Regions from separate parts of the Kitasatospora sp. NPDC052896 genome, predicted to be linked through region 3. Evidence: riboswitches for the same ligand, from Rfam matches in the RefSeq annotation. Region 3 holds a riboswitch; each other region holds the start of a gene.

Region 1 (7,526 bases), on a different contig from region 3:
TACGATCCGTTGATGGCTAGTCACCGATCGTATCCCCAGGGGGACGTGCCGTGCGGAGACGACTGACCGGTATCGCCGCCGCCACCATCGTGGCGGCGGCCTCGCTTTCCACCGGCGCGGCCGGGGCCCGGGCCGACGGCGCCACCCGGCTGGTGGAGTACCAGGGTTACCAGTTGCGGGTGCCGGCCGACTGGCGGGTGGTCGACCTGGGCCGGGAGCCGGACAGCTGCGTCCGGCTCGACCGGCACACCGTCTACCTGGGTACCCCGGGCGCCGAGCAGGACTGCCCGGCGCACCTGCCGGCCGGCCGGGGCGACAACCTGCTGATCGAACCGGTCCCGGCGTCGGTCTCCGGGCGCGAGGCCGCGCCGGTGGTCGAGCCGGGCCGGGAACTGCCCGCGCCGGTGCTGGCGGCCGGGGCGGCGGACCACGAACTGCGGGCCGAGCTGCGCGGCACCGGCCTCCAGGTGACGGCCAGTTACGGAACCGACCCGCGGCGGGTCAACCGGATCCTGGCCGGCGCGCGGCTGACCGAGGCCGCCCCGGTGCGCCCGCCGCGTCCCGCCGCCGTGCCGCAGGCCCCGGGCAGCACGGCCGTGCCGGGCACCGACGCCATCGGCAAGGGGTTCGACACCTGCGCCGCGCCGTCCGCCACGACGATGTCCGCCTGGCTCGGGCACTCGCCGTACCGCTCGGTCGGCATCTACATCGGCGGCCCCTCGCGGGCCTGTGCCCAACCGAACCTGACCGCCGACTGGGTGGGCGCGCGGGCCGCCCAGGGCTGGACCTTCCTGCCGGTCTACGTCGGCCCGCAGGCCACCATCGGCTCGGTGCTGATCGACGCCGACCCGACCGCCGCCGGCCAGCAGGGCGGTGCCGCCGCCGCCGACGCGGCCAACAAGGCCGCCGGGCTGGGCTTCCGCCCGGGCTCGGTGCTCTACACCGACCTGGAGGCCTACAGCCCGGCCGGCTACAGCACCCGGGTGCTCGCCTACCTGGCCGGCTGGACCAACGGGCTGCACGCCGCGGGCTACCGCGCGGGCGTCTACTCCAGCGCCGGCAGCGGGATCAGGGATCTCGCCGGGCAGTACGACAACAGCGGCTACCCGCGGCCGGACGTGGTCTGGTCGGCGGCCTGGAACGCCGACCAGACCACCTCGTCCGCCGCCATGGGCCTGCCCGGACCGGGCTACTGGCCGAACGACCGCCGGGTCCACCAGTACTCCGGCGGGGTGAGCGAGACCTGGGGCGGCAGCCGGCTGAACATCGACGGCGACGCGCTGGACGTCGGCTCGCCCGCCGGCGCGAACAACCTGGCCCCCGGCCAGCGGCTGGACGCCGGGCAGAGCGTCTCCAGTTCGACGATGACGGTGACCATGCAGGCCGACGGCAACCTGGTCGCCTACGCGGCGGTCGGCGACTCGGCGGCGGATCCGGCCATGTGGAGCACCGGCACCCAGGGCAACCCGGGCGCCCACGTGTTGATGCAGTGGGACGGCAACCTGGTGGTCTACCGGCCCGACGGCACGCCGATCTGGAGCAGCGCCACCTACCGGCCCGGCTCCTTTGCCACCGTGCAGGCGGACGGCAACTTCGTGGTCTACGCGCCCGGCGGCGGTCCGACCCGTGGCGGCGCGCTGTGGGACTCGGGGACGTACCAGGTCTGGCCCGTCCTGCCCGGCGGCACGGTGCTCGGCCCGGGCGAGTGGACCGAGGGCGCGCTGACCCGGCTGATGATGCAGGCGGACGGCAACCTGGTGATGTACCGCAGGCGGGACGGCGCGGTGCTGTGGGCCAGCGACACCGAGGAGAACCCCGGCGCCTACGCGATCCAGCAGGGCGACGGCAACTTCGTGGTCTACCAGGCGGGCGGCGGCCCGAACAACGGCGGCGCGCTCTGGGCGAGCGGCACCTGGGGCCACCCGGGGGCCTACGCGGTGATGCAGGACGACGGCAACCTGGTGGTCTACCGCGCGGGCGGCGGGCCGAGCAACGGTGGCGCGCTCTGGGAGAGCGACACCTACCTCACCGCGCGCTGAACACCGGACGGCCGCCGTCCCCGAGCGAACCCGCTCGGGGACGGCGGCCGTTGCCGCCGGTTCGGAGGTCCTCCCGGGACGTCCTGCTCAGAAGTCGTCGTCGAAGGAGACCGAACCCTCCACGGCGACCTGGTACGCGGAGACCCGGCGCTCGAAGAAGTTGGTCAGCTCCTGGACGTTCTGCAGCTCCATGAACCCGAACGGGTTGCTGGAGCCGTAGCGGATCGGCAGGCCGAGGCGGGCCAGCCGCTGGTCGGCGACGGCCTCCAGGTACTGGCGCATGGACTCGGTGTTCATGCCGGGCAGGCCCTCGCCGCACAGGTCCTGGGCGAACTGCAGCTCGGCCTCGACGGCCTCCTCCAGCATCTCGGTGACCTGCTTGGCCATCTCGTCGTCGAAGAGGTCGGGCTCCTCCTCGCGCACGGTGTCGACCACCGAGAAGGCGAAGTCCATGTGCATGGACTCGTCGCGGAACACCCAGTTGGTGCCGGTGGCCAGGCCGTGCAGCAGGCCGCGGCTGCGGAACCAGTAGACGTACGCGAAGGCGCCGTAGAAGAACAGGCCCTCGACGCAGGCGGCGAAGCAGATCAGGTTGAGCAGGAAGGCACGGCGCTCCTCCTTGCTCTGCAACGAGTCGATGTGGTCGACCGCGTTCATGTACTTGAAGCAGAACTGCGCCTTCTGGTGGATGGAGGGGATGTTCTCCACCGCCGCAAAGGCCGCCGCGCGGTCGTCCGGGTCGGGCAGGTAGGTGTCCAGCAGGGTCAGGTAGAACTGGACGTGCACCGCCTCCTCGAACAGCTGTCGGGAGAGGTAGAGCCGGGCCTCGGGCGAGTTGATGTGCTTGTAGAGGCTCAGCACCACGTTGTTGGCGACGATCGAGTCACCGGTGGCGAAGAAGGCGACCAGCCGGCCGATCAGGTGCCGCTCGCCCTCGCTCAGCTTGGCGAGGTCGGCGACGTCGGAGTGCAGGTCCACCTCCTCGACGGTCCAGGTGTTCTTGATGGCGTCCCGGTAGCGGTCGTAGAACGACGGGTAGCGCATCGGGCGCAGGGTCAGCTCGAAGCCCGGGTCCAGCAGGTTTTTCGGGCGGTTGGGGGTGGTACTCACTGGCAGGCCTCGCAGGACTCGGGGTTCTCCAGGGAGCAGGCGATGGCGGCCTCCTGCTCCGGGGTGAGGGTGGGGGAGGGGATCACGACGGCGGGGCGCGCGGCGCCGGTGGCGGCCTGCGCGATCCGGGTGGCCGGCCGCGACCGCAGGTAGTAGGTGGTCTTCAGACCGACCTTCCAGGCGTACGCGTACATCGAGCTGAGCTTGCCGATGGTGGGCGCGGCCATGAAGAGGTTGAGCGACTGGCTCTGGTCCAGGTACGGCTGGCGGGCGGCGGCCAGGTCGATCAGCGCGCGCTGGGGCAGCTCCCAGGCCGTCCGGTAGCGCGAACGGACCTCGGCGGGCAGCCAGTTGAGCTCCTGCACCGAACCGTTGGCGTCCCGCAGGGCGTCCCGGGTCTGCTGGTCCCAGACCCCGAGGTCCTTCAACTCCCGTACCAGGTAAGGGTTCACCTGGAGGAACTCGCCGGACAGGGTCTCCCGCTTGAACAGGTTGGAGACCTGCGGCTCGATGCACTCGTAGACGCCCGCGATGGAGGCGATGGTCGCGGTCGGGGCGATCGCCAGCAGCAGCGCGTTGCGCAGGCCGGTGGTGGCGATCCGGGCCCGCAGGGCGGCCCAGCGCTCGGCCCAGCGCGGGGTGGCGCCGGCGAAGTGGTCCAGGTGCAACTGGCCCCGGGCGGCCCGGGTTTCGGCGTACGCGGGGTGCTGCCCGAACTGCTCGGCCAGCTCGCTGGAGCGCTCGTAGGCGGTCAGCATGATCCGCTCGGAGATCAGCGTGGAGAGCTCCTTCGCCTCGGCCGAGTCGAAGTCGATCCGCAGCTGGAAGAAGACGTCCTGCAGGCCCATCACGCCCAGACCGACCGGCCGCCAACGGGAGTTGGAGGTACCGGCCTCGGTGGTCGGGTAGAAGTTGATGTCGATGACCCGGTCCAGGAAGGTGACCGCGGTGCGCACGGTGGCGTCCAGCCGGTCCCAGTCCATCGCGTTCAGCAGGTCACCGGCGGTGGCGCCGGCGGCCACGTGGGCACCCAGGTTGACCGAACCCAGGTTGCAGACCGCGGTCTCCGAGTCGTCGGTGACCTCCAGGATCTCGGTGCAGAGGTTGGAGGAGTGCACCGTCCGGCCGGGCAGCGCGGTCTGGTTGGCGGCGCGGTTGGCCGCGTCCTTGAAGGTCATCCAGCCGTTGCCGGTCTGCGCGAGGGTGCGCATCATCCGGGCGTACAGGGTCTGAGCCGGGATGGTGCGGACCGCCTTGCCGGCGGCCTCGGCCTTCCGGTACGCCTCGTCGAACTCCTCGCCCCACAGGTCGACCAGCTCGGGGACGTCGGCGGGGGAGAAGAGCGACCAGTCGGCGTTGGCGTTCACCCGGCGCATGAACTCGTCCGGGATCCAGTGCGCCAGGTTGAGGTTGTGCGTGCGGCGCGCCTCCTCGCCGGTGTTGTCGCGCAGCTCGAGGAACTCCTCGATGTCGGCGTGCCAGGTCTCCAGGTAGACGCAGGCCGCGCCCTTGCGCCGGCCGCCCTGGTTCACCGCGGCGACCGAGGAGTCCAGGGTGCGCAGGAACGGGACGATGCCGTTGGACTTGCCGTTGGTGCCGCGGATCAGCGAACCGCGCGAGCGGATCCGGGAGTAGGACAGGCCGATGCCGCCGGCGTGCTTGGACAGCCGGGCGATCTGCGCGTAACGCGAGTAGATCGAGTCCAGGTTGTCCAGCGGCGAGTCCAGCAGGTAGCAGGAGGACATCTGCGGGTGCCGGGTGCCGGAGTTGAACAGGGTCGGCGAGGACGGCAGGTAGGAGAGCGTGCTCATCAGCCGGTACAGCTCGGCCACCTCGGTGACCGACTCGGCGCTGTCGCCGACGGCCAGGCCGCAGGCGACCCGGAGCATGAACTGCTGCGGGGTCTCGATCACCTTGCGGGTGATCGGGTGGCGCAGCAGGTAGCGGGACTGCACGGTGCGCAGGCCGAAGTACTCGAAGCGGTCGTCGCCCCGGCGGTCGATCAGCGCGTCGAGCGCGGCGGCGTGCCGGGCCACGAAGTCGGCGGTGGTGTCGCCGATCAGGCCCTCGGTGTGGCCGACGGCGATCGAGGCGGCGAACGAGATCGCGCCCTGGCTGACGGCCTCGTCGGCGATCTCCTCGGCGAGCAGTCGGGCGGCCAGCTTCGAGTACTGCGGGTCCTCGGCGATCATCGACGCGGCGGCCTCCACGGCCAGCCCGCGCAGCTCCGCGAAGTCGGAGCCGGCGTGCCGGCCGCGCAGTGCGGCGGCGGCGACGTGGCCGGGGTCCACCTGGGGGAGGTCGCTGCTCCGGTCCGTCAGCGTCCGGAGGAGCGCGGCGCCGGGCTCCGACCGGTCGAGGGGGTCGGTGCTGGTTCCCTGGGCGGGCAGGGTGGCTGAGGCAGCGGTGGTCAAGGCGCTCTCTCCTGGCGACGGCGACGGACGGTGGGACGAACCGGACCGGGGCAGGGCAGGGGAGCTCGGCGCGGCCACCCGTACCCGGCGGCGCGCTGCGGCGGCATCCCCGGCCCACCCGCGAGGCCCGGACACAAGCTGGACGTGCTTCAAGGCCTCTGCGGGGAAGCCGTGTGGCACACCGTCGGCAGGTACTCGGACTCGCCGGCGCCTCGTGGGGGCGCCCGCTCACCGCTGCGGGGCAGTCCCGGACTCACACCGGGTTCCCCTGCGTCGACAGCGAGAGCGAGCATACATGTAGTGGTGGCTGATGGATGTAACACCCACATGTAGTGTGGCGTGGCGTGGCGGACTGGTGACGGAGGCGGGTTGGTGAGCCACCGCTTCGGACACGGATCGATTACCGGGCCGGGTGGACGGCCCGGTGCGGGCGGGCTGAGGGGGCGTCGGCGGGGATCCCGGCGTGTCAGCTCCCGGGGTGTCATAGGATCGTCGCCCGTGAGTGAAGGGGCGGGGGATTCGGGAGCGGGCTTCGGGTACCCGGGAGAGCCACCCGGCGTGCTGCCGGGCGCGCCGCCCGTCGTGGCCACCGCTCCGGTGGAGTACTGGACCGCGCTGGCCGACCGCTCGGCGGCCGAGGCTCGTCGCCGGGGCCGGCTGCGGGTGCTGCTGGGGGTGCTGGGCGTGCTCGTGGTGCTGGGCGGGGCCGGGGCGGCGGTGCTGCTCGCGAGGTCCCCGACCGCGCCTCGGGCGGCGGCCGTGGTGGCCGCGGGGGCTTCGACGGCGTCGGCGGACCCGACAACCCCGCTCTGGGACGCCGCCACCGACACCGCGCCGCTCTCCGCCGCCGGCCTGTTCCCCGAGCCGACCGTCACGGTGGCCGGCGCCACCTGGACCCGGGCCGCCGAGGTGGCCACCGAGCCGTGCTGGAAGGCCACCACCGGTGGGCTGGGCAACCTGCTCGCGGCCCAGGACTGCCGTCAGGTGATCAGGGCCAGCTACGCCACGGGGGACAGCGTGGTGACCCTGGGAGTCGCCGTCTTCGACCACCGGAGCCAGGCCGACGCCGCGTTCGCCGGCTTCCAGGGGCAGCTCCAGGGCCTGGCCGCGCCGGGCGCGGTGTCGTTCTGCACCGGTCCGGGCTGTGCCGGCACGCACGGCACGCTGGGCCGGTACGGCTATCTCACGGTCGAGGGCACGGTGAAGCCGGGCGGCGCGGCGCAGGACGCCACCGCCACGGCCGCCGCGCCGGCCTTCGACGCGTACCTGCGGACCCGCCTGCTGCAACGCGCGGCGGCGGCGGGCTGACCGGGCGCGCCGGTCAGAAGGCGAGGCTGTAGACCAACAGGTCGACCCCCGGGCGGACGCACCAGTCGCGCTCCGGAGTGCGCCGGAAACCGACCCGCTCGTAGATCCGGTGGGCGGCGGTCATCGCCGGGCGGGTGGAGAACGCCATGCCGGCCAGGCCGAGTTCGCGGCTGCGGGTGACGCAGGCCCGCACCAGGGCCTCGCCGACCCCGCGGCCGCGCGAGGCCGCGGCGGCGGCCAGCATCCGGATCTCGCCCTCCTCGGAGGTGGCGATGTCGGCCCACGGGTTGCCGCCGACCGCGAAGGTCACGCAACCGAGGACGCGCCCGGCCGCCCCGCGCGAGAGATCGGCGGGATCGACGGCCACGTACAGCTCGGCCTCGGCGGACCGCCGGCGGGCATCCCGCAGCAGTTCCACGTACGACCCGTCCGGTTGGGTGTGGCCGTCACCGACGAACGCTTCGACGGTGACCTCGCCGGCCTGTTCGAGGTCGGCTTCGAGGGCGGCGCGGATGACGATGTCCATCAGGTCAGTCTGCCAAGGCGCAGGTCGGAGCCGGCCGGAGGGTTCCCCCTCGGCCGGCCGGCGGCGGGTGGCGCGGTGGCGCGGTGGGCGGCGACGGGGGTGGGCGGCGACGGGGCGGTGGGTGCGCCG
Region 2 (7,526 bases), on a different contig from region 3:
TTCCCGGACCCGCCGGCCGACCCGGACCCGGCCGGGCGCCACTGCCGCGGACAGGGCCTACTCCCCCAGGGCCGACCGGGACCGCCTACGCCGGTGCCGGATCAACGCGGTCATCCCGGAGAAGATCGACCAGCAGGCCAACCGCGGGAAGAAGGGCCCAGCCGGAGGTCGGCCCGTCGCCTTCGACCCGGAACGCTACAGACGGCGCGACACCGTTGAACGCTGCCTCCGGAAGACCAGGACCTGGCGGGGCCTGGCCCCGGGGTCCGAATCCCAAACAGTTCCTGGCAGCGGGGGATGCGTCGGGGCCGGCGGGAACTACGGGAACTATTCGCCCGGCCCAGCAGACTCATAAGGCAGCCAGCGCTGCTCCCGAAGGACGATGAGGGTCGCTCACGGGCTCCTCAAGGCCGCACGTTGGGTGGCCCGCAAGGGGTGTCCCACCGTGCCGTCCCCCGCTGAAGGCCGGCGCCGGCTTGGCAGGAGACCGAGCGAGTGATCAGGAGATGGGCCGATGGAACGCAGGAACCTGCTGAAAGTGTTGGCCACGACTGGCGGTCTCGCGTCGGTCGGGACCTTCGCGGCGCCCGCAGCGGCAGCGGAGGCCTCACCGACAGAGGAGACGGAGACGGTCCCTCTACGTGTTCAGATCCTCGTGTACGACGGGGCGGAGGAGCAGGACTTCATCGGGCCGCGTGACGTCTTCGGGCATGCCGCGCGGCTGGGTGGCCAGGTGGAGACGACACTGGTGCGGCTGTCGGCCCCTGGCGAGGTGACGTGCTTCTTCGGCACCAGGGTCACGGTGCCGACCGCGTGGGAGCCCACCGACACCGATCTTCTGATCGTGCCGGGTGGCGGTGACCAGCTGATCGACAATCCGGATGTCCACCGGAACCTTGTACGGGCACAGCAGGCCGGAGTCATCGTCGCCGGTGTCTGCACCGGCGTCATGGTGCTGTCCGCAGCAGGCTTGACCAAGGGTCGTCCGTGCACGACGCACCATCTCGCCAAGGCCGAGCTGGCCGCCCAGGGAGGCAAGGTGATCGACGCACGAGTCGTTGACGACGGGAACCTGGTGACCGCGGGCGGTGTCACCAGCGGAATCGACCTGGCACTCTGGATGGTCACCCGCGAGTGCGGATCATCCGTCGCCACCGGCGTCGAGTCCATCATGGAGTACGAGCAGCGCGGCGTCGTCTGGCGCAGCTCCTGATCGTCGTCGCACGGGAACCGCCTTGCCGAACTCGGCGTAGCCCAGCGGCGGCCCCGCAGGAACTTCGTCGGTGGCCCGCGTCGACCCGTCGGGGCGATGCGGGCCACCGACGTGCGCGAGGATCCGCCGGCCGGTCCAACCGGTCTCCTGTCGAGCAGGCCGCGGACGCCGGGAGTACGCGGGACGACGTCCTGAACGTGGAGGTCCAGGGCGTCGAGGGTGAGGTCGTCGCGGATGACAGCCGGGTCACGCAGCCGCTCGCGTCAACGATCGGCTGCGCTGGCCTACATCGCCAGCAGCATCGTGAACATGCCCACGCCCAGTACCAGATGACACGCCTCGGGCCACTGCGGCGACCACAGCACCCCGACTCCGCGGTACCGTCGGGCACCGGACGGGGCCACGGCGAAGTCGAACAGGCGGGTGCAGCTGACGACCACGCAGACACCGAAGAAGACCAGCAGCGCACCGGTGAGCCAGGCGGCACCCACCACAGGTGCCATGCCCGGCATCGCCGGCATGGCACCTGCCGCGTTCGCCATCCGCCCAGCCATGGAGACGGCCATGTAAACCATGGCCAGATGCCCGACCGCGTGCTCCAGATGGTGCCGGCGATGGCCCGCGGAGCGCACGGCGGCGGCCGCCGACCACAGGCCCGCCGGCACGAGAACGGCCACCCACAGGCCTTCGGGCAGGGCCACGCCGGTACCGACCGGGAGGGCCATCACCGCCATGCCCAGCCCCTTGAGTGCCGAGGACGCCTCCAACCGCCTCTCCTCACCGGCCAGTTGGGAGGCCAGGCGCCACCGGACCAGGCAGAGCAGCCCGGTCGCGGTCATCAACGGGACGAAGAGCCATGTCACCAGCTCGGGTTGTCGCATCCGTGTGCTCCCCCTTCCTTCGCACCACCCAGGGTGGAGGGTCGCGAGAGCCCGGAGCACGGGGGCACACTCCGCGCACGGAAGCGCAAGGGGCGTACGAGCAGCGCACGATGAGGCCGAGGAACGCATGCACAACCGCCACCCCGGGGCGGGGGAAAGCCGAGTTGGTTCGCTCTCCGAGGGAGCGTCTGCCGGGACCGCTACCGCCCCTCCCTCCCGGACCACTCCCCCACCCCGCCGCACCACCCGCGCCGCGCTGCTTCGGTCCCGACCGTTCCCGCCGGAAGAGGCGTGGCCCCTGGACTTACTAGGACGTCCAACTATATGGTCGTGACAGGTCCGCGGTGTCAGGGAAGCCGGTGTGAGTCCGGCACGGTCCCGCCACTGTGACCGGGGAGCTCGTCCTCGCAGGAGTCATGGCCACTGGCAGCCAGCCGGGAAGGCCCGAGGGCGGGCGGTGATCCGGGAGTCAGGATACCGGCCGCGGGTGGTTCGTGCTTTCCACGAGGATGGAGACGACACGCATGACTCCAGGGTGCCCGCGGTTCGCCGCCCCAACCCGTGCCGTGCAGAAAGCCCTTCGGGACAACAGGTCCTGACGGGTTCGTTCACCTCCTCCGCCGAGTCGGTCCCGCGCCGCACCACCGTGCGCCGGGCCGCCGGAGGAGGTCTCCATTCCTCCTCTCCCACCCCTGTCGAGAGAAGGAACCGATGGTCCGAGAACTGACCCATTTCATCGCCGGCAAGCGGATCCCCGGTGCCTCCGGGCGCTTCGGCGACGTCTACGACCCCAACACCGGGCGGGTCCAGGCCCGGGTACCGCTCGCGAGCCGCGCCGAGGTGGAGTCCGCGATCGCCGACGCCGAGCAGGCGCAGGTCGGCTGGGCCGCCTGGAACCCGCAGCGCCGGGCCCGGGTGCTGATGCGGTTCCTGCAGCTGGTCGAGCTGGAGAAGGACGAGATCGCCCGGCTGCTCTCCGCCGAGCACGGCAAGACCGTCGCCGACGCCCACGGCGACCTGCAACGTGGGCTGGAGGTGGTGGAGTTCGCCGCCGGGATCCCACACCTGCTGAAGGGCGAGTACAGCGACAACGCCGGCAGCGGCATAGACGTGTACTCGATGCGCCAGCCGCTGGGCGTGGTCGCCGGCATCACCCCGTTCAACTTCCCCGCGATGATCCCGCTCTGGAAGGCGGCACCCGCGCTCGCCTGCGGCAACGCCTTCGTCCTCAAGCCGTCCGAGCGGGACCCCTCGGTGCCGCTGCGGCTGGCCGAGCTCTTCCTGGAGGCGGGGCTCCCGGCCGGGGTGCTCAACGTGGTCAACGGCGACAAGGAGGCCGTCGACACCCTGCTGGAGGATCCGCGGGTGCAGGCGGTCGGGTTCGTCGGCTCCACGCCGATCGCCCAGTACGTCTACGCCACCGCCGCGGCCCACGGGAAACGGGCGCAGTGCTTCGGCGGGGCGAAGAACCACATGATCGTGATGCCGGACGCCGACCTCGATCAGGCCGCGGACGCGCTGATCGGCGCCGGGTACGGCTCGGCCGGCGAGCGCTGCATGGCGATCTCGGTCGCCGTCCCGGTGGGCGAGCAGACCGCCGACGCCCTGGTGGCCAAGCTGACCGAGCGGATCGCGGCCCTGAAGGTCGGCCGTTCGGACGACCCGGCCGCGGACTTCGGCCCGCTGGTCACCCGGCAGGCGCTGGACCGGGTCCGCGAGTACATCGGCCTCGGGGTCCAGGAGGGTGCCGAACTCGTCGTCGACGGCAGGGACTTCCGGCTCGAAGGCCACGAGGACGGCTACTTCCTCGGCGCCTCGCTGTTCGACCGGGTCACCCCGGACATGCGGATCCACCGCGAGGAGATCTTCGGCCCGGTGCTCTCGGTGGTGCGGGCGGCCGACTACGAGGAGGCGCTGCGCCTGCCCAGCGAGCACGAGTTCGGCAACGGGGTGGCCATCTTCACCCGGGACGGCGACACCGCCCGGGACTTCGCCCGCCGGGTGAACACCGGCATGGTCGGGGTGAACGTGCCGATCCCGGTCCCGATCGCCTACCACACCTTCGGCGGCTGGAAGCGCTCCGGTTTCGGCGACCTCAACCAGCACGGCCCGGACTCGATCCGCTTCTACACCCGCACCCGGACCATCACCTCGCGCTGGCCCTCGGGGGTCAAGGAGGGCGCGAGCTTCACCATCCCCACGATGGAGTGAGCAGCGTGCACGACCTGACGAAGGATCAACTCGCCATCGCGGAGACCACCCGGGCCTTCGCCGACGAGTACCTGGCCCCCGACGCGGTGGCCTGGGACCAGGCCAAGCACTTCCCGCTGGACGTCCTGCGCAAGGCGGCCGAGCTGGGCCTGGGCGGCGTCTACGTCCGCGAGGACGTCGGCGGCTCCGAACTCACCCGGCTGGACGGCGTGGTGGCCTTCGAGGCACTGGCCACCGGCTGTCCCTCGATCGCCGCCTACCTCTCCATCCACAACATGGTCGCCTGGATGATCGACCGGTACGGCACCGACGAGCAGCGCGGGCGATGGCTGCCCGGGCTCTGCTCGGCGGCGGACCTCGGCAGCTACTGCCTGACCGAACCGGGCGCCGGATCCGACGCCGCGGCGCTCACCACCCGTGCCGTGCGCGATGGTGACCACTGGGTGCTGGACGGGGTCAAGCAGTTCATCTCCGGTGCGGGCACCTCCCGGGTGTACGTGGTCATGGCCCGCACCGGCGAACCCGGCTCGAAGGGGATCTCCGCCTTCGTGGTGGACCGCGACGACCCGGGCCTGTCCTTCGGGCCGAACGAGCACAAGATGGGCTGGAACGCCCAGCCCACCCGGCAGGTCCTGCTGGACGGTGTCCGGCTGCCCGCCGACCGGCTGCTCGGCGGCGAGGGCAACGGCTTCCGGATCGCCATGGCCGGGCTCAACGGCGGCCGCCTCGGCATCGCCGCGTGCTCGCTCGGCGGCGCGCGGAGCGCCCTGGAGCGCACCACGGCCTACCTGGCCGACCGGGAGGCGTTCGGTGCCCGGCTGCTGCACGCCCCGGCCCTGCAGTTCCGGCTCGCCGACATGGCCACCGAGCTGGAGGCGGCCCGCGCCCTGCTCTGGCGCGCGGCATCCGCCCTGGACCGGGCCGATCCGAACGCCCCGCAGTTGTGCGCGATGGCCAAGCGGCACGCCACCGACACCGGCTTCGCCGTCGCCGACCAGGCACTCCAACTGCACGGCGGCTACGGCTACCTGGCCGAGTACGGCATCGAGAAGATCGTCCGCGACCTGCGGGTGCACCAGATCCTGGAAGGAACCAACGAGATCATGCGCGTCATCGTCGCCCGCGGCCTGATAGGAGCCGCCTGATGACCACCGATGTCCTCATCGAGCGCGCCGGCCACCTCGGACGGATCGTCCTCAACCGGCCGAAGGCGCTCAACGCGCTCACCCATGCGATGGTGCTGCGGATCGCCGAGGCCCTGGATGCCTGGGAGCACGACGACACCGTGGCGACGGTGGTGATCACCGGTGCCGGCGAGCGCGGGCTGTGCGCCGGTGGCGACATCGTCGCGATCCACGGCGCCGCCACCGGCGGGGACCCGCGCGCCGCCGAGGAGTTCTGGCGCGACGAGTACCACCTCAACGCCCGGATCGCCCGCCACCCCAAGCCGTACGTGGCGGTGATGGACGGCATCGTGATGGGCGGCGGCGTCGGAGTCTCCGCCCACGGCAGCGTCCGCATCGTCACCGAACGCACCAGGATCGCCATGCCGGAGACCGGCATCGGCTTCGTCCCCGACGTCGGCGGCACCTACCTGCTCGCCCTCGCCCCCGGCGAACTCGGCACCCACCTGGCCCTCACCGCCGGCTCGGTCGGCGCCGGCGACGCGCTGCTCTGCGGGCTGGCCGACCACTTCGTGCCCGCCGAGCGGCTGCCCGCGCTGCTCGCCGACCTCACCGAACTCGGCGTCCACGACGCGCTCGCTCGCCACGTGGCGGCCGCGCCGGCCGCGCCGCTGGCCGAGCTGTGCGGCTGGATCGACGAGTGCTACGCCGCCGACACCGTCGAGGACATTCTTGGCCGCCTGCTCGCCTGTGGCGACCCGGCGGCCAAGGAAGCGGCCGAGAAGATCACCACCAACTCGCCCACCGCCGTCAAGGTGGCGCTGGCCGCACTGCGCCGGGCCCGGGCGCTCGGCCCGCTGGAGGCGGTGCTCGATCAGGAGTACCGCGTCTCCTGCGCCGCGCTCGCCACACCCGACCTGCCCGAGGGCATCCGGGCGCAGGTGATCGACAAGGACCGCAATCCCCGCTGGCAGCCGGCCACCCTGGCCGACGTCACCGCTCGCGAGGTCGAGCGGCACTTCGCCCCGCTGGGCGAGCGCGAACTCGGTCTCCGTCCCGCCACACCCCTGGAGCGCTGGTGAACCGCACGATCGGATTCGTCGGGCTGGGCAACATGGGCGGCCCGATGGCCGCCAACCTCGTCAAGGCCGGACATCGCGTCACCGGCTACGACCTCTCGCCGCAGGCCTGCGAACGGGCAGCCGGGCACGGTGTGACCATCGCGGACTCGGCGGTGCGGGCGGTCGCCGGGGCCGAGGTGGTGATCACCATGCTGCCGACCGGACGACATGTCCTGGAGGCCTACCAGGAGTTGACCACGGCCGCGCACGGCGCGCTGTTCGTCGACTGCTCCACCATCGCCGTCGGCGACGCCCGGATCGCCGCCGACCTGGCGCGGGTCGCCGGGCACCGCGCGGTCGACGCCCCGGTCTCCGGCGGCGTGGCCGGCGCGGAGGCGGCGAGCCTGACCTTCATGGTCGGTGCCCACGAGGACGACTTCGCCGCGGTCGAGCCGGTGCTGTCGGCGATGGGCCGCAAGGTCGTCCGCTGCGGGTCGTCCGGGGCCGGACAGGCCGCGAAGATCTGCAACAACATGATCCTCGGCATCTCGATGATCGCCGTCAGTGAGGCGTTCGTGCTCGGGGAGAGCCTCGGGCTGAGCCACCAGGCCCTGTTCGACGTGGCCGCCACCGCCTCCGGTCAGTGCTGGGCACTCACCAGCAACTGCCCCGTCCCCGGGCCAGTTCCGGCCAGCCCCGCGAACCGGGACTACCAGGCCGGATTCGCCGCCACCCTGATGGCCAAGGACCTCGGCCTGGCCGCCGACGCCGCCATCGCCTCCGCCGTCCCGGCGGAACTGGGCCGCCGCGCCGCGGAACTGTACGCGACCTTCGCCGAGGACGGCGGCTCCGGGCTGGACTTCTCGGCCATCATCACCACCCTGCGGAAGGACCACGCATGACCTACGAGACGATCCGCGTCGAGCGCCGTGACCGGGTCGGCGTCATCACGCTCGACCGGCCGAAGGCACTCAACGCCCTCAACACCCAGCTGATGACCGAAGTGGTCACGGCCGCCCAGGACTTCGACCGCGAT
Region 3 (7,526 bases):
GTCGGGCATGGCGAGCCCGCCCGCGGTGAACGGTGCGGACTGGCCGCTGTCGTAGTCGAAGACCCGGACCGGGGCCAGTCCGGTCGTCTTGGCCTGCGCCGCGGTCACCTCGGCCTTCATGGAGTCGACCAGCTGCCGGGCTCTGGTCTGCGTGCCGAAGATCTGGCCGAGGTTGGTGAGGTCGCGGTAGGTGTCGTCGATGCTCACGGAGCCGGTTCCGCTCTGGACGTGGGCGCAGGACTCGGTGAGGGCGAGGGTCTTGATGCCGAATTTGGCCAGGCCGTCGGGGGTGAGGTCGGTCCCGGTGTGCAGGCCGTAGTTCCAGCCGGCGAACAGGAAGTCCGGGTGGAGGCCGACCAGCGGTTCGAGGGTGAAGTAGGACGGGGAGATGCTGGGGACCGTGCGGAAGGCCGTCTGGTACTGCTGCGGAACGGGCTTGCCGTCCGGGCCGTCGCCGTTGACGCCGAAGTCGCCGACCATGTGCGACTCCAGGCCCAGGGCGAGCATGTCCTCGGTGGTGTTGATGTCGTTGGACACGGCACGGGTGGGTGCCTTGGTGAAGGTGATCCGGGTGCCGCAGTTGGTCACCGTGACGGGGTAGCCACCGTCACCCGGGGCGGCGGGAGTTGTGGACCGGGCGGCGTCCCCCGTGGTGGCGGGGCCGCCGCAGCCGGTGAGGACACCGCTGAGCACCACGGCCGACGCGGCGAGAGCGGCCGCTCGCGGGAGGCGCGTTCGGACGGGGGAGCGACGGGGGCGGGGAGCACGGGGCTGGGCCATGGTGTGCCTTTCGGTCAGGGGGCTTGCCCGGGCTTGGAGTTGAGCGGGGGCTCGATGGCCGGGGGGATGGGGTGCGGCCGGCGGGAGCGGCGCGGGATGAGGTGTGGGGTCCCGGTCTCGGGGTGATCGACGATCAGGACGTCCGCGCCGTAGGCGAGCCGCACCAGGTCCGTGGTGATCACCTGCGCGGGCGGGCCGCCGGCGATGATCCGTCCCCGGGCCAGGAGGTGGACACTGTCGCAGAACAGCGCGGCCAGGCTCAGGTCGTGCAGCGCGGCCAGGACCGTGACGCCGAGTCCGGCGACCAGCTCCAGGACCTCCACCTGGTAGCGGATGTCGAGATGGTTGGTCGGCTCGTCCAGGATCAGGTGGTCCGCGTTCTGGGCGATGGCACGGGCGATCAGGACCCGCTGCTTCTCGCCGCCGGACAGGGTGTTGAAGCTGCGGCCGGCCAGGTGCGCGCAGCCGACCCGCTCGATGGCGTGTTCCACCGCTGTCAGGTCGGCCCGGTCGTCGCGGTCGAAGGCGCGCTTGTGGGGAGTGCGGCCGATCATCACCATCTCCAGGACGGTGAAGTCGAATTCGACGCTGGACTCCTGGGCGATCACGGCGACGCGCCGGGCGGCCTGCCTGGGCGGCAGCGCCAGCAGGTCCGTGCCGTCGAGCAGTGCCCTTCCCGCCGCGGGTCGGTTGACCCGGTAGAGCGTCTTGAGCAGGGTCGACTTCCCGCTGCCGTTGGGGCCGAGCAGGCCGACCAGGTGCCCGTCGGGAACGGTGAGGTCCACGTCGGTGACGACGCGCCGGCCCGCGACGTCCACACACAGTCCGACCAGTTCCAGGCTCACTGGTCGGCTCCGTACAGGTAGGGGCGGCGCCGGATCAGCACGATCAGCACCGGTGCGCCGATGAAGGCGGTGATGACGCCGATGGGCATCTCCTGGGGAGCGACGACGGTGCGGGCCAGCAGGTCGCCCAGGACCGTGAACGAGGCTCCGAACAGCACTCCCACGGGGAGCGAGCGCCGATGGTCGGATCCCACCAGGAGCCGGACGATGTGCGGGACCACCAGCCCCACGAACCCGATCACCCCGCTGACCGCCACCGACACCCCCGCCATCAACGAGGTGACCAGGAACAGGTTCCGCCGCAGCCGCCGTACGTCGACGCCGAGTGAGGAAGCCGCCTCGGCGCCCATGGCGAGGGCGTTGAGGGAGCGGGACCGGGCCAGTAGGAAGATCATCGCGGTGGCCAGGGCAAGGGTCGGGACGGAGAGCTGTGACCAGGTGGCCAGGCCGAAGGAGCCCATCAGCCAGAACAGTACGGACTGGGTGGCCTGCGGGTTCCCGCGGAAGATCAGGAAGCTGGTCACCGACTCGAACAGGGCCGAGAGCACCACGCCGCAGAGGATCAGCTGGGTGGGGGCCAACTGCCGCCCCTGCCGCGCCAGGAGCAGCACCGCCAGCATGGCCGCCAATGAGCCGAGCACGCTTCCGAACGAGATCGCCCACGCGCCGAGCGAGGCGAACGCACCGAACAGCAGCACCGTGGTCGCCCCGACGCTGGCCCCCGAGGAGACACCGAGCAGGAAGGGGTCGGCCAGGGCGTTGCGCACCTGGACCTGCACCACCGTGCCCGCGGTCGTCAGCGCCGCGCCGACCACCGCGGCCAGCAGTACCCGGGGCAGCCGGATCTGCCAGACGATGGTGTCGGCGACGGAGGCGGCCGGCCGCCCCGACAGATGGTCAACGACCACCTGCCACACCGCTTCCGGGCTCAACGACACCGATCCGACGCCCACCGCCAGGGTCACCACCGTGACCAGCAGGACCGTGCACGCGGCCAGCACACGAGGGAGCGGGAGACGGCGACCCCGGCCGGTCGAGGCAGCCGGCAGCGCGGGTGGGTGGCCCGTCGCGGCGTCAGGCGCGTCATCCGCCGGCGCGACGCCCAGCGGAACCCGGGCCGGCGGTATGTGATCGTCCGGGTGCACCGAACATCCTCCTTCTACGTGTGCGGGAGGATGCGGGGGGACGGCAGGACTGCGGGACTCCCCGAACCGCCCTTCCTCCGAGGGCCGTTCCGTCGACGTAGCGGCAGGCGACCGGGCTTGCCCCCGAGGGGGACCACCGTTGCGGGACAGCGCCGGAATCACACCGGCTTCGCTGCGACTACACCGTCACGACCCGAGGCCGTGACGGTGTCAGTGTAGGTACAGCGAACCGTCACCATCAATCCTGCACAGCCGGCCAGGCGTCGATTCCTGCGTGACCGTCGTCACCGTCGCACCGGTCCCGGCGCGGTGCTGTCGTGAGGGCGACGAGGGCCCGTGGTCCTGAGCCGGGCTTCACACCTGCCGAGCGGGCTCGTCCGCGCCGAGCGTGCTCAGGGGGTCCGCCCCCCCGGGGGCGGAATGTGGTCGTCCGTCATTTCATCTGTCGAGGTGTGGCTCGGTGCGGTTCGCCGTGATGCGGCCGACGCCGGGCTAACCCTCCGTTCGGTGTGGGATGCGTCACTCGGCTTTCGTTGCCGTGTACGTGTCGAACCTCTTGTCGAAGCGCGTCGGTGACCCTACCTTCCCGATCAGGTAGCTACCGATCGGCCATGACTTCGCGCATCAACTCCGGTCAGCCAGACCGGAATTGTCGCTCGATCATGCCCCCACACCCCCACAACGATAGGCCCAGAGGAGACGCTGATGTCCCCGTCCCGCCGCTCCATATCCGCCGTCGCGATCGCGGCCGCGCTCGGCTTCGCCCCCATGGCCGCGCTCTCCGCCACGCCGGCGGCGGCCGCCGCGCCGCTCGTGCAGGCCCCGATGCACCACCTCTCCGGCCAGGCCGGTGGCTCCACGCCGTTCTTCGTCAGCCACGGCGGCCCGTCGCACACCACGACCACCAGCGACAACTGGTCCGGCTACGCGGCCACCGGCTCGACCTACACCAACGTGTCGACGACCTTCGTGCAGCCCGCCGTCGACTGCTCCCAGGGTGACGGCTACTCCAGCTTCTGGGTGGGCCTGGACGGCTACAGCTCGCAGTCGGTCGAGCAGACCGGCACCGAGGCCGACTGCTCCGGCGGCCAGGCCGAGTACTCCGCCTGGTACGAGATGTACCCGGCGGACCCGGTCACCTACGACAACGTCGTCCAGCCCGGTGACGTGATCACCGAGACGGTCAGCTACGCGTCCAACTCGTACAAGCTGACCCTCAGTGACCGCACTGAGGGCTGGACCAAGACCACCACCAAGAAGGAGAGCGGCCTGGCGCGGTCCTCCGCCGAGGTGATCGCCGAGGCGCCCTGGGACGGCAGCGTCCTGCCGCTCGACGACTTCGGTACCGTCAACTTCAGCAACTCGACGGTCAACGGCTCCTCGCTGGCCTCCAGCAACCCGGTCGGCATCAACATGGTCTCCGACTCGGGCACGCCCGAGGCGACCATCTCCGGGGTGTCCGGTGGATCGTTCTCCGTCACCTGGAACAGCCTGTAACACCCGGCGGTGACACCCGGCCGTCACGGCCGCGCACGCGCGGCCGGGGTCACCAGCCGTACTCCGGCGAGCGGGGGGGGGGGCCCCCCCCCCCCCCCCGGCGGCGGGGCCCCCCCCCCCCCCCGCCCCCCCCCCCCCCCCCCCCCCCCCCCCCCCCCCCGCCCCCCCCCCCCCCCCCTCGCTCCGGTCCCCGCCTGTCCCGCCGCCCTTCGACGGCCCACGGCTCGTGCTGGCCGTGGAGAGCGAGCCGAAACCGGACGGCTCGACCGGCCCGTCACCCGATGGGGTGACCGTCGCGAGGACGGTCCTCGACGGACCCGTGCGGGCCGGCCTCCTCCGTGCGGCCGGGCACACCGGCATCGCCGCCGCCCCTCGCGGAATCTCCCATCGGCTCTTCACGTCGTCACCCGGTCTGCTCCGGCCGTCCTGACCGACATCAGTGCTTCACAGGGGCTTTGAACCGGCCTGGGCCAGCTCCTGTCGCGTACTCCTCGAAGCCGTCGCACATTCATTCAGGTGAAACTGGCCGGACTCACAAGCTTTCCACAAGAAAGGCTCCTATCGTCGCGGCGGCCACAGGTCGATTCGCAGAAACGCCGAGGGAGTCCGAAGTGCAGCGGAGGCGGTATTTTCGTGGGGGAGCTGTGTCGGTTCTTGCTCGAATGCGGCCGCTCACCTCGTACGGTCCGGGCCGTGCGGCGCGGCGCGGCGGGGCGGGCATGGCGACTCCCGCAAGGCCCGGGAGCGGCGTTCCCAGAAGCGCCGGCTCTCGTCTGAGCAACCGTCAGGGCTCCTTGTTGCGAGGTCGGTTCAGCCGGACCATGGTGCGGCCGGGCCGGATGACGGCTGCCCGCGCCGCCGGCGCGCTCCGCGGCCCCACCGCGCACGCCCTCCCCGTCCGGCGGTAATTCTCGGCGAAGTCGGACGGCGCGCCGGGCTGTTGCTCTCCCCGCACACCGACCCCTGCTCCCGGGCGGGCGTGAGTCCTGGTCAGCGGTCGGACGGCAAATTTCTGGTGAGCGGCGGAGTCGCATTCCCAGGCTCGACTCATCTGTTCTTGCTAGCTTCCGAATGATGCCCGTCAGCCTCGGTGGTACGCAGGTACCGCCTGAGCGTCGCAGGTACCGGACAATCAAATGGAACTTGTACATGGCAATTCAGCACGACCCCACGAACACACCGCCGGTCTGGCATGATCCGCCCGGCTGGTCGGCCGGCGCGATCTGGCCGGTGGAAGAGGCCGCCCCGGCCCGAACCCTGCTCGACATCCTGGACGCCACCACCCGGCACTGCCCGCAGGCTCCCGCGCTGGAGGCCGGCGGGACGGTCCTGGACTACCGGAGCCTGCGCGCCGCGGCCGGCGGGGTGGCCGCGAGGCTGGCCGGCCACGGGATCGGTCCGGGCGACCGGGTGGGAGTCCGGGTGCCCTCCGGAACGGCGGACCTCTATGTCGCGATCCTCGGCATCCTGTGTGCCGGTGCCGCGTACGTGCCGGTCGACGTCGACGACCCGGACGAGCGCGCCTCGATGATCTGGGAGGACGCCGGGGTCTGCGCCGTCATCGGCGAGGGGTGCTCCATCGTCGGCGGACCCGGCTCGGCCGGCGGCCGGCCCGGGCCCCCCACCGGCGCGGACGACGCCTGGATCATCTTCACCTCCGGGACCACCGGACGCCCCAAGGGCGTCGCGGTCAGCCACCGCTCGGCGGCGGCCTTCGTCGACGCCGAGGCCCGGCTGTTCCTGCCGGACGCCCCGCTCAGGCCCGGAGACCGGGTGCTGGCCGGGCTTTCGGTGGCCTTCGACGCCTCCTGCGAGGAGATGTGGCTGGCCTGGCGGCACGGCGCCTGCCTGGTGCCCGCGCCCCGCTCGCTGGTCAAGGCCGGCACCGACCTGGGGCCCTGGCTGGTGGAGCGCGGCATCACCGTCGTCTCCACCGTCCCCACGCTGGTCGCGCTGTGGCCGGTCGAGGCCCTGGAACGGGTCCGGCTGCTGATCGTCGGCGGCGAGGCCTGCCCCGCCGAACTCGTCGAGCGCCTGGACGTCCCCGGGCGCGAGTTCTGGAACACCTACGGCCCCACCGAGACCACGGTGGTCGCCTGCGCCTCGCTCATGCGCGCCGGGCAGCCCGTACGCATCGGCACGCCGCTGGACGGTTGGGAGCTGGCCGTCGTCACCGACGAGGGCAAACCGGTCGCCTGGGGCGAGACCGGCGAACTGCTGATCGGCGGCGTGGGCGTGGCCCGCTACCTCGACCCGGTCAAGGACGCCGAGAAGTTCCAGCCGCACCCCGCCCTGCCCGGCCGCCGGGTGTACCGCAGCGGCGACCTGGTCCGGGCGGATCCCGAGGGCCTGGTCTTCGTCGGCCGTGCCGACGAGCAGATCAAGCTCGGCGGACGGCGGATCGAACTCGGCGAGGTGGATGCCGCCCTCCAGGCCCTGCCCGGCGTCCGTGGAGCGGCCGCGGCGGTGAAGGACACCGTGGCGGGCGGCCAGGTGCTCGTGGGCTACCTGGTGCTGGACCGTGCGGACAGTCCGTTCGACCAGGCCGCCGCACGGACCCTGCTGCTGGAGCGCCTGCCCCCGGCCCTGGTGCCGGTCCTCGCGGTCGTCCCCGACCTGCCCACCCGCACCTCGGGCAAGGTCGACCGCAAGGCGCTGCCCTGGCCGCTGCCCGGCCTCGACGCGCCCGCGGGCGGAGCGGCGAACCTGGGTGGCACCGCCGGCTGGCTCGCCGGCCAGTGGCAGGACCTGCTGGGCGTCCCGGTCGGCCCGGACAGTGACTTCTTCGCCCTCGGCGGCAGCAGCCTCACCGCCGCCCGCCTCGTCTCGGCGCTGCGCGAACGTCACCCCGAGGTCTCCGTCGCCGACCTCTACCACCATCCGCGGCTGCTGGACCTCGCCGCGCACCTGGACCTCGGCACGGACCACACCGAGGAGCACCGCGACGTCCGCCCGACCCCGCGACGCGTCGGCGTCTACCAGGCCCTCGTCCTCGCCGTCCTCTACCTCGTCACCGGCCTGCGCTGGGTGCTCGGCCTCGCGGCCGTGGACGACCTGCTCGGGCCACTGCCCTGGACACCGCACACCTCCTGGTGGCTGATCGCCGGAGGGTGGCTGGTGCTCTCCAGCGCCCTCAGCCGTGCCGTCATCGGTGCGCTGGGCGCGCGCCTGCTCACGGCCGGGTTGCGCCCGGGCTCCTACCCACGCGGCGGCTTCGCGCACCTGCGGCTGTGGACCGCGGAGCAGCTCGTCGCGTCCT
Region 4 (7,526 bases), on a different contig from region 3:
TACGGGCCCGCTGAGGTACCGTCAGCTCCCGACCGTGCACGGTCGGACACCGCGACCCCGGCCCGGACCCAGTCGCCTGGCCGGAACTCCCACCCACCACCTGAGGAGCCCTGGTGGCACACCGGATCAAGGACATCGCCCTCCCCGACCAGAGCGGCCGACTGGCCGTGGTCACCGGAGCGAACAGCGGGATCGGCTTCGAGACGGCCCGCCGGCTGGCGCTGGCGGGGGCGGAGGTGGTGCTGGCCGTCCGGACCGCCGCCAAGGGCGAGACGTCGGCGGCCCGGATCCGCGCCGACCTGGCGGAGTCGACCGACACCAGCGGCAAGGCCGGCTCGGTGACCGTCGAGGTGCTGGACCTGGCGAGCCTGGAGTCGGTGGCCGACTTCGCCGCCCGGCTGACCGAGCAGGACCGGCCGCTCGACCTGCTGGTCAACAACGCCGGGGTGATGGCCGTCCCGAGCCGGCACCTGACCCGGGACGGCTTCGAGCTGCAGTTCGGCACCAACCACCTCGGGCACTTCGCGCTCACCAGCCGGCTGCTGCCGCTGCTGCGCCGCAGCGGCGCGCCGCGGGTGGTCTCGGTCAGCAGCCTGGCGGCGCACTTCGGCCGGATCGACCTCGGCAACCTCAACTCCGAGCGCGGCTACCACGCATGGGAGGCGTACGGGCGCTCCAAGCTGGCCAACCTGATGTTCACCCAGGAGCTGGCCAGGCGCAGCCGCCGGCACGGCTGGGGCCTGCGGGCCAACGCCGCGCACCCGGGCTTCACCCGGACCAACCTGACGTCCAGCGGGCCGATGATGGACCGCGCGCCCCAGCGGGCCGCACTCAACGTCAGCGAGTGGCCGGCGATGATCCCCGGCCTCACCCAGGAGACGGCCCGCGGCGCGCTGCCCTCCCTGGTCGCGGCCACCAGCCCGCGCGCGGTCAGCGGCGGGTACTACGGACCGGACGGCCCCGGCGGGCTGACCGGGCTGCCGACCACCGCCCGGCCCCCGCGGCAGTGCCGGGACCTGGCTCGGGCGGCGCAGCTGTGGGAGGCCTCGGAGCGGCTGACCGGGGTGACCTTCCCGGGCTGACCCGCCGTCCACCGACGACAGCCGACCCCACCCGCCGGCCCGCCTCCCCCGGGGAATAAATGCGGTACCCGTTGTCGGTACCGACCGGTACCTTCTTAGGTGTTGGCCCGGAGCGGTCGGCTGTCGAGCAGGGGACGACAGCCGACACCTCCTGACCATTGGTTTCGAGGAATCCCGCTGACCAGCAGGTCCGGCGCCTCCCTCGGCAGCATGCACGGCCTGCGTTACGGGGGTGAGCGGGGTGCCTCGCCATCACGGGGATGAGAGGTAGCGAAATGACGCGGTACGGGGGGATCCAGCAGGGTCGGGCAATCGCACGAACAGTCGTGCTGTCTGCTGGTGCGTCGGGTGAGGACACCAGCTGGACCTGACCGCCCGAGCAGTACGGCCAGGTCCCGGGGCCCCTCGGTGTGAACCGAGGGGCCCCTCGCCCTTTCAGCTCTCCGGGTAGCGGCGCGGGGTCCAGACCACCTCGCTGCCGTCGGCGCGCCGAACGGCCCGGGTCTGCGAGGAGCCGACCAGCAGGATGGTCCGCATGTCGACCTCGGCCGGGTCCAGCTCGCCGAGCCGGACGGTGCGCACCCGCTCCTCCGGGCCGCCGACGTCGCGGGCCAGCACCACCGGGGTGTCCGGCGCGCGGTGCTCCAGCAGCACGTCGCGGGCCAGGCCGACCTGGGTGGTCCGGCTGCGCGAACCGGGGTTGTAGAGCGCGAGCACCAGGTCGGCGGCGGCCGCCGCGCGCAGCCGCTCGGCCACCACCGCCCAGGGCTTGAGCCGGTCGGAGAGCGAGACCACGGCGTAGTCGTGCCCGAGCGGGGCACCTGCCCGGGAGGCCGCCGCGTGGGCGGCGGTCATGCCCGGAACGATCCGCACCGGCACCTCGCGGTACGGGTCGGCGCAGGCCGCCTCCAGCACGGCGGTGGCCATCGCGAAGACGCCCGGGTCGCCGGAGGAGACCACCGCGACCCGACGGCCGCGCCGGGCCAGGTCGAGGGCGAACTCGGCGCGCTCGGCCTCGACCTTGTTGTCGGAGCCGTGCCGCCGCTGACCGGCCCGGACCGGGACCCGGTTCAGGTAGGTGGTGTAGCCCACCAGGTCGTCGGCGGCGGCGAGTTCACCGCGAGCCTCGGGGGTGAGCCAGAGCGGGCCGGCCGGGCCGAGCCCGACCACGACCACACTGCCCCGGTCGGCCCGTGCGTCGTCCTCGGTGGCGGCCGGCAGCCCGATCCGGCTCGGCAGCACCGCCAGCGAGAAGTACGGCACGCTTTCCGGATCCACCTCGGCGAGCGGCGCGGTGCGCTCCCCGGCCATGGTGGCCCGCTCGACGAACTGCGCCTCCGCCAGCCGCCCGGAGCGCTCCAGGGCCCGCCGCACGGTGGGGAAGGTCCGGCCGAGCTTGAGGATCGCGGCCGAGTCGGTGGCCGCCAGCCGGGCGGTCAGCTCCTCCTCGGGCAGCGTGCCCGGCAGGATGGTCAGCACCTCCTCCGCCTCCACCAGCGGCCGCCCGAGCCGGGCCGCCGCGGCGCTGACCGAGGTCACCCCGGGGACCACCTCGGTCGGGTAGCGGTCGGCCAGCCGCTTGTGCATGTGCATGTACGAGCCGTAGAACATCGGGTCGCCCTCGGCGAGCACCACCACGTCGCGCCCGGCGTCCAGGTGCGCGGCCAGCCGGGCCGCCGCCTCCGCGTAGAACTCGTCCATCGCCCCGCGGTAGCCGCCCGGGTGGTCGGTGGTCTCGGTGGTGACCGGGTAGACCAGCGGCTCCTCCAGCTGTCCCTCGCGCAGGTAGCGGGCGGCGATCGAGCGGGCGATCGAGCGGCCGTGCCGGGCGCTGTGGTACGCCACCACGTCGGCCTTGCCGATGAGTTCGGCGGCCCGCACGGTCATCAGGTCCGGGTCGCCGGGGCCGAGGCCGACCCCGTAGAGCCGCCCCACCGAATGCTGACGGTCCGTCATTCCACTTCACTCGCAATCGCGTTGAGCGCGGCAGCGGCCATCGCGCTGCCGCCACGGCGCCCGCGGACCACCAGGTACTCCAGGCCCGAGGGGTGTTCGGCCAGCGCCTGCTTGGACTCGGCCGCGCCGACGAAACCCACCGGCACGCCGATCACCGCGGCCGGCCGGGGCGCGCCCGCCTCGACCATCTCCAGCAGCCGGAACAGCGAGGTCGGCGCGTTGCCGACGGCGACCACCGAGCCGGCCAGCCGGTCCCGCCACAGTTCCATCGCGGCGGCGCTGCGGGTGGTGCCCAACTCCGCGGCCAGGCCCGGCACGGCGGGGTCGGAGAGGGTGCAGACGACCTCGTTGTCGGCGGGCAGCCGCTTGCGGGTGACGCCGCTGGCCACCATCGAGACGTCACACAGGATCGGCGCGCCGGCCCGCAGCGCGGACCGGGCGGCGGCCACCACGCCGGGACTGTAGAGCAGGTCGGCGACCAGGTCGGTCATCCCACAGGCGTGGATCATCCGTACCGCGACCTGGGAGACGTCGGCGGGCAGGCCGGCGAGGTCCGCCTCGGCGCGGATGGTGGCAAAGGACTCGCGGTAGATCGCCGCACCGTCCTTCTCGTACTCGATCACGTGGTCCTCCGGGCGGCGGCGACCGCTGCCACCATCTGTTGGGTCGTCACTTCTGTTCCACTGTCGTCGTACTGGCGCACCGCGACGCGGTAGCCGGAGCCGGTGGCCAGCACGTCGACCCAGCGGCCGGCGGGGTGGCCGCAGCGCCGCTCGCAGCCGGACCAGTGCACCGGGAGCAGCCGCGCCTCGCCCGGCGCGTCCGCCGCCAGCGCCGTCGCGGCGTCCGCGCGCACGTCGGCCAGCGACTTGGCGCAGCCGGGCGCGCCGGTGCAGGCACTGGCCTGCTCCCACGGCGAGCGCGGGTCGGTGCGCAGGCCCGCCGCGGCGAGCCCGGGCAGCGCCGCCGGGTCGGCCCCGGGCAGCACCACGCCGCGCCAGGGGGTGATCCGCAGCTCGCCGCGGGCGGCACCGGCCAGCGCCCGCCACTGCTCGACGCTCGCCCGTCCGAACCGCAGCCCCACCGAGAGGGCGCCGCCCCCGGCCACCGCGCCGACCACCGGCCGGGTCCCGGGCAGCGCGGGCAGCGAACGCCACGGCAGGCCCTCGGCACCCAGCCGCTCCGCCAGCAACGAGCCGTCCGGGTCGGCCTCGCGCACCCGCCAGGCGCCGCTGCGCAGCCGGACGAACTCCTCCGCCGCCCGCAGCGCCAGTCGTGGCCCGTCCGCGAGCCCGGCGAGCTCCGCGACGCGCGCGGACCGCCCGAGCCGCAGCCAGGCGCCGGCACCCGCCGGCCGTGCGATCAAGGTCACATCGGCGTCCAGCGCCGCGACGTCGCCGCGCCCGTCGTCCAGCGCGAAGAGGAACCGTCCGGACAGCTCCCGGGCGGTCTCGCTGCCGCGCAGCAGCTCGTCCAGTTCGCATACCCACGGCCGCAGTTCCGCGAAACCCACGCCGTCCAGCCCGGCCAGCGGCGAGGCCACGATGTTGCGCACCCGCTCGTGCGACTCCGAGGGCAGCAGCCCGACCGCCCGCAGCCGCGCGGCGAGTTCCGCGCCGGCGTCCGCCGCCAGGCCGCGCAGCTGCACGTTGCCGCGCGAGGTGGTCTCCAGCTCGCCGTCCCCCAGCGCCTGAGCGGCCTCCGCCAGCGCGAGGGCCTGATCGACCGCCAGCAGCCCGGCGGGGACCCGCACCCTGGCGAGCCCGCCGTCGTCCGCCGCGTGCAGCCGCAGCGCCCCCGGGCAGGCGTCGTCGCGCCCCCGGCCGGCCCGCACGGGGGCAGCCTCGGGCGGCGTGGGAGTGGCTGACATGGCGGCGAGCATACCGATGATCCGACCGGACGTATGCCCCGCTACCAGCGTGATCCATGTCTCCGGCGTCCCTCGGCGCGCTGTGTGCTTCGTCCCGTTGCCGGCCACCCGCCGGCACCGAGGCTCTACTATGTCGCCGGGCGGGCCGGCTGGTTCGCCCTCGCCAGCGACGGCGCAAAGGGGAGGAAACCGGTGTGAAACCGGTGCGGTCCCGCCACTGTGACCGCGGCTCACCGGCCGCGGGAGCCAGGAACTCCTGCCGTCCGTGATTCTTACGGGGCGCGGACCCCGAGGAAGGCTAGCCGTATGCGCTGCCCTGCCCTGCCCGTTCCCGAGGGCCTGCCCGTTCCCGGCGCCCTGCCCCTCCCCGCCACCCGCCGTGGGAGGGCCGCCGCGTGATCCTGCTGCTCTCCACCTCCGACACCGACCTGCTCTCCGCCCGCGCCAGCACCGGCCCGGTCGGCTACCGCCTCGGCAACCCCGCCCGGCTCACCCCCGAGGACCTGCCCGCCCTGCTGGAGGGCACCGACCTGGTGGTGGTCCGCCTGCTCGGCGGCCGTCGCGCCTGGCAGGAGGGGCTGGACGCGCTCCTCGCCGGCCCCCGCCCGGTGATCGTGCTGAGCGGTGAACAGGCGCCGGACGCCCAGCTGATGGAGCTCTCCACCGTCCCGGCCGGCCTGGCCGCCGAGGCGCACGCCTACCTGGCGCACGGCGGCCCGGCCAACCTGGCCGAGCTGGCCGCCTTCCTCTCCGACACCGTGCTGCTCACCGGCCACGGCTTCGCCGCCCCCGCCTCCGCGCCCGACTGGGGCCCGCTGGAGCGCACCGCGCGCCGCGCCGAGGGCCCGCGGGTCGCGGTGCTCTACTACCGAGCCCACCACATGAGCGGCAACACCGCCTTCGTGGACACCCTCTGCGCGGCGATCGAGGACGCCGGCGGCCAGGCGCTGCCGTACTACTGCTCCTCGCTGCGCGGCGCCCCGGCCGAGCTGCTGGCCGAACTCGGCCGCGCCGACGCCATCGTGACCACCGTGCTGGCCGCCGGCGGCACCCGCCCGGCGGACGCCTCGGCCGGCGGCGACGAGGAGGCCTGGGACGCCGGCGCGCTCGCCGCGCTGGACCGGCCCATCCTGCAGGCGCTCTGCCTGACCTGGCCGCGCGCCACCTGGGAGGGCAGCGACGACGGGCTGTCGCCGCTGGACACCGCGACCCAGGTGGCGGTGCCGGAGTTCGACGGTCGGCTGATCACCGTGCCGTTCTCCTTCAAGGAGCTGGACGAGGACGGCCTGACCGTCTACGTCGCCGACCCCGAGCGCGCCGCCCGGGTCGCCGGGATCGCCGTCCGGCACGCCCGGCTGCGCCACATCCCGCCCGCCGAGCGGCGGTTGGCGCTGGTGCTGTCCGCCTACCCGACCAAGCACGCCCGGGTCGGCAACGCGGTCGGCCTGGACACCCCCGCGAGCGCGGCCCGGCTGCTGCGCCGACTGCGCGCCGAGGGTTGGGACATCGGCCCTGAGGACGGCCCGGACGCACTGCCCGGCCTGGTCCCCGCGGAGGGCGAGCACGAGGGTGACGCGCTGATCCGCGCCCTGATCGACGCCGGTGGCTACGACCAGGACTGGCTCACCGAGGACCAGCTGGCCCGCAACCCGGTGCGGATCCCGGCCGCCGACTACCGCCGCTGGTACGCCGAGCTGCCCGCGGGCCTGCGCGCCGACGTCGAGGAGCACTGGGGTCCGCCGCCCGGCGAGCTCTACCTGGACCGCAGCCGGAACCCCGACGGTGACCTCGTGCTCGCCGCGCTGCGGGCCGGCAACCTGCTGGTGCTGGTCCAGCCGCCGCGCGGCTTCGGCGCCAACCCGGTGGCCATCTACCACGACCCCGACCTGCCGCCCTCGCACCACTACCTGGCCGCCTACCGCTGGATCGGGGCGGCCAGCGAGGACGGCGGCTTCGGCGCGGACGCCATCGTCCACCTGGGCAAGCACGGCAACCTGGAGTGGCTGCCCGGCAAGACCGCCGCGCTCTCCGCCGACTGCGGCCCGGACGCGGCGCTCGGCGACCTGCCGCTGATCTACCCGTTCCTGGTCAACGACCCGGGCGAGGGCACCCAGGCCAAGCGCCGCGCGCACGCCACCCTGGTCGACCACCTGGTGCCGCCGATGGCCCGCGCCGACTCCTACGGCGACATCGCCCGCCTGGAGCAACTCCTCGACGAGCACGCCAACATCGCCGCGATGGACCCGGCCAAGCTGCCGGCCGTCCGGGCCCAGATCTGGACCCTGATCCAGGCCGCCCGGCTGGACCACGACCTCGGCCTGGACGAACGCCCCGAGGACGACGGCTTCGACGACTTCCTGCTGCACGTCGACGGCTGGCTGTGCGAGGTGAAGGACGCCCAGATCCGGGACGGTCTGCACGTGTTGGGCCAGGCGCCGGCTGGCCCGGACCGGGTCAACCTGGTGCTGGCCATCCTGCGCGCCCGCCAGGTCTGGGGCGGCGTGCGGGCGTTGCCCGGCCTGCGGGAGGCGCTCGGCCTGGACGAGGCCGCGCTCACCCTCGGCGCCACCGACCAGGCCGAGGCGCGGGCCCGGGAGTTGGTCGAGGCGATGGAGGCC

The links. Region 3 has a riboswitch for cobalamin ahead of ACIGXM_RS34420 (FecCD family ABC transporter permease). Riboswitches for the same ligand answer to the same signal wherever they lie in the genome.
Region 1: another riboswitch for cobalamin. It lies ahead of ACIGXM_RS07035 (ribonucleoside-diphosphate reductase subunit alpha); the one in region 3 lies ahead of ACIGXM_RS34420 (FecCD family ABC transporter permease).
Region 2: another riboswitch for cobalamin. It lies ahead of ACIGXM_RS25740 (CoA-acylating methylmalonate-semialdehyde dehydrogenase); the one in region 3 lies ahead of ACIGXM_RS34420 (FecCD family ABC transporter permease).
Region 4: another riboswitch for cobalamin. It lies ahead of cobN (cobaltochelatase subunit CobN); the one in region 3 lies ahead of ACIGXM_RS34420 (FecCD family ABC transporter permease).

What each region holds. Positions count from the first base shown of each region.
Region 1 covers NZ_JBITZU010000002.1:195,661-203,186, reverse strand. Annotated here, with positions in the region: gene ACIGXM_RS07045 (glycoside hydrolase domain-containing protein) at 51-2,039, shown strand; gene ACIGXM_RS07040 (ribonucleotide-diphosphate reductase subunit beta) at 2,127-3,083, opposite strand; gene ACIGXM_RS07035 (ribonucleoside-diphosphate reductase subunit alpha) at 3,146-5,539, opposite strand; cobalamin riboswitch at 5,732-5,873, opposite strand; gene ACIGXM_RS07030 (hypothetical protein) at 6,062-6,871, shown strand; gene ACIGXM_RS07025 (GNAT family N-acetyltransferase) at 6,885-7,397, opposite strand.
Region 2 covers NZ_JBITZU010000015.1:59,897-67,422, reverse strand. Annotated here, with positions in the region: partial or broken gene ACIGXM_RS25755 (IS5/IS1182 family transposase) at 1-259, shown strand, start outside; gene ACIGXM_RS25750 (DJ-1/PfpI family protein) at 515-1,213, shown strand; gene ACIGXM_RS25745 (DUF5134 domain-containing protein) at 1,498-2,094, opposite strand; cobalamin riboswitch at 2,403-2,595, shown strand; gene ACIGXM_RS25740 (CoA-acylating methylmalonate-semialdehyde dehydrogenase) at 2,806-4,305, shown strand; gene ACIGXM_RS25735 (acyl-CoA dehydrogenase family protein) at 4,302-5,450, shown strand; gene ACIGXM_RS25730 (enoyl-CoA hydratase/isomerase family protein) at 5,450-6,511, shown strand; gene mmsB (3-hydroxyisobutyrate dehydrogenase) at 6,508-7,392, shown strand; gene ACIGXM_RS25720 (enoyl-CoA hydratase) at 7,389-7,526, shown strand, end outside.
Region 3 covers NZ_JBITZU010000033.1:17,595-25,120, reverse strand. Annotated here, with positions in the region: gene ACIGXM_RS34430 (ABC transporter substrate-binding protein) at 1-696, opposite strand, end outside; gene ACIGXM_RS34425 (ABC transporter ATP-binding protein) at 795-1,625, opposite strand; gene ACIGXM_RS34420 (FecCD family ABC transporter permease) at 1,622-2,770, opposite strand; cobalamin riboswitch at 2,855-2,989, opposite strand; gene ACIGXM_RS34415 (G1 family glutamic endopeptidase) at 3,476-4,267, shown strand; gene ACIGXM_RS34410 (Pls/PosA family non-ribosomal peptide synthetase) at 5,417-7,526, shown strand, end outside.
Region 4 covers NZ_JBITZU010000003.1:481,247-488,772, forward strand. Annotated here, with positions in the region: gene ACIGXM_RS10715 (cobalt-precorrin-6A reductase) at 1-14, shown strand, start outside; gene ACIGXM_RS10720 (SDR family oxidoreductase) at 114-1,082, shown strand; gene ACIGXM_RS10725 (precorrin-2 C(20)-methyltransferase) at 1,518-3,038, opposite strand; gene ACIGXM_RS10730 (precorrin-8X methylmutase) at 3,035-3,661, opposite strand; gene cobG (precorrin-3B synthase) at 3,658-4,920, opposite strand; cobalamin riboswitch at 5,062-5,187, shown strand; gene cobN (cobaltochelatase subunit CobN) at 5,304-7,526, shown strand, end outside.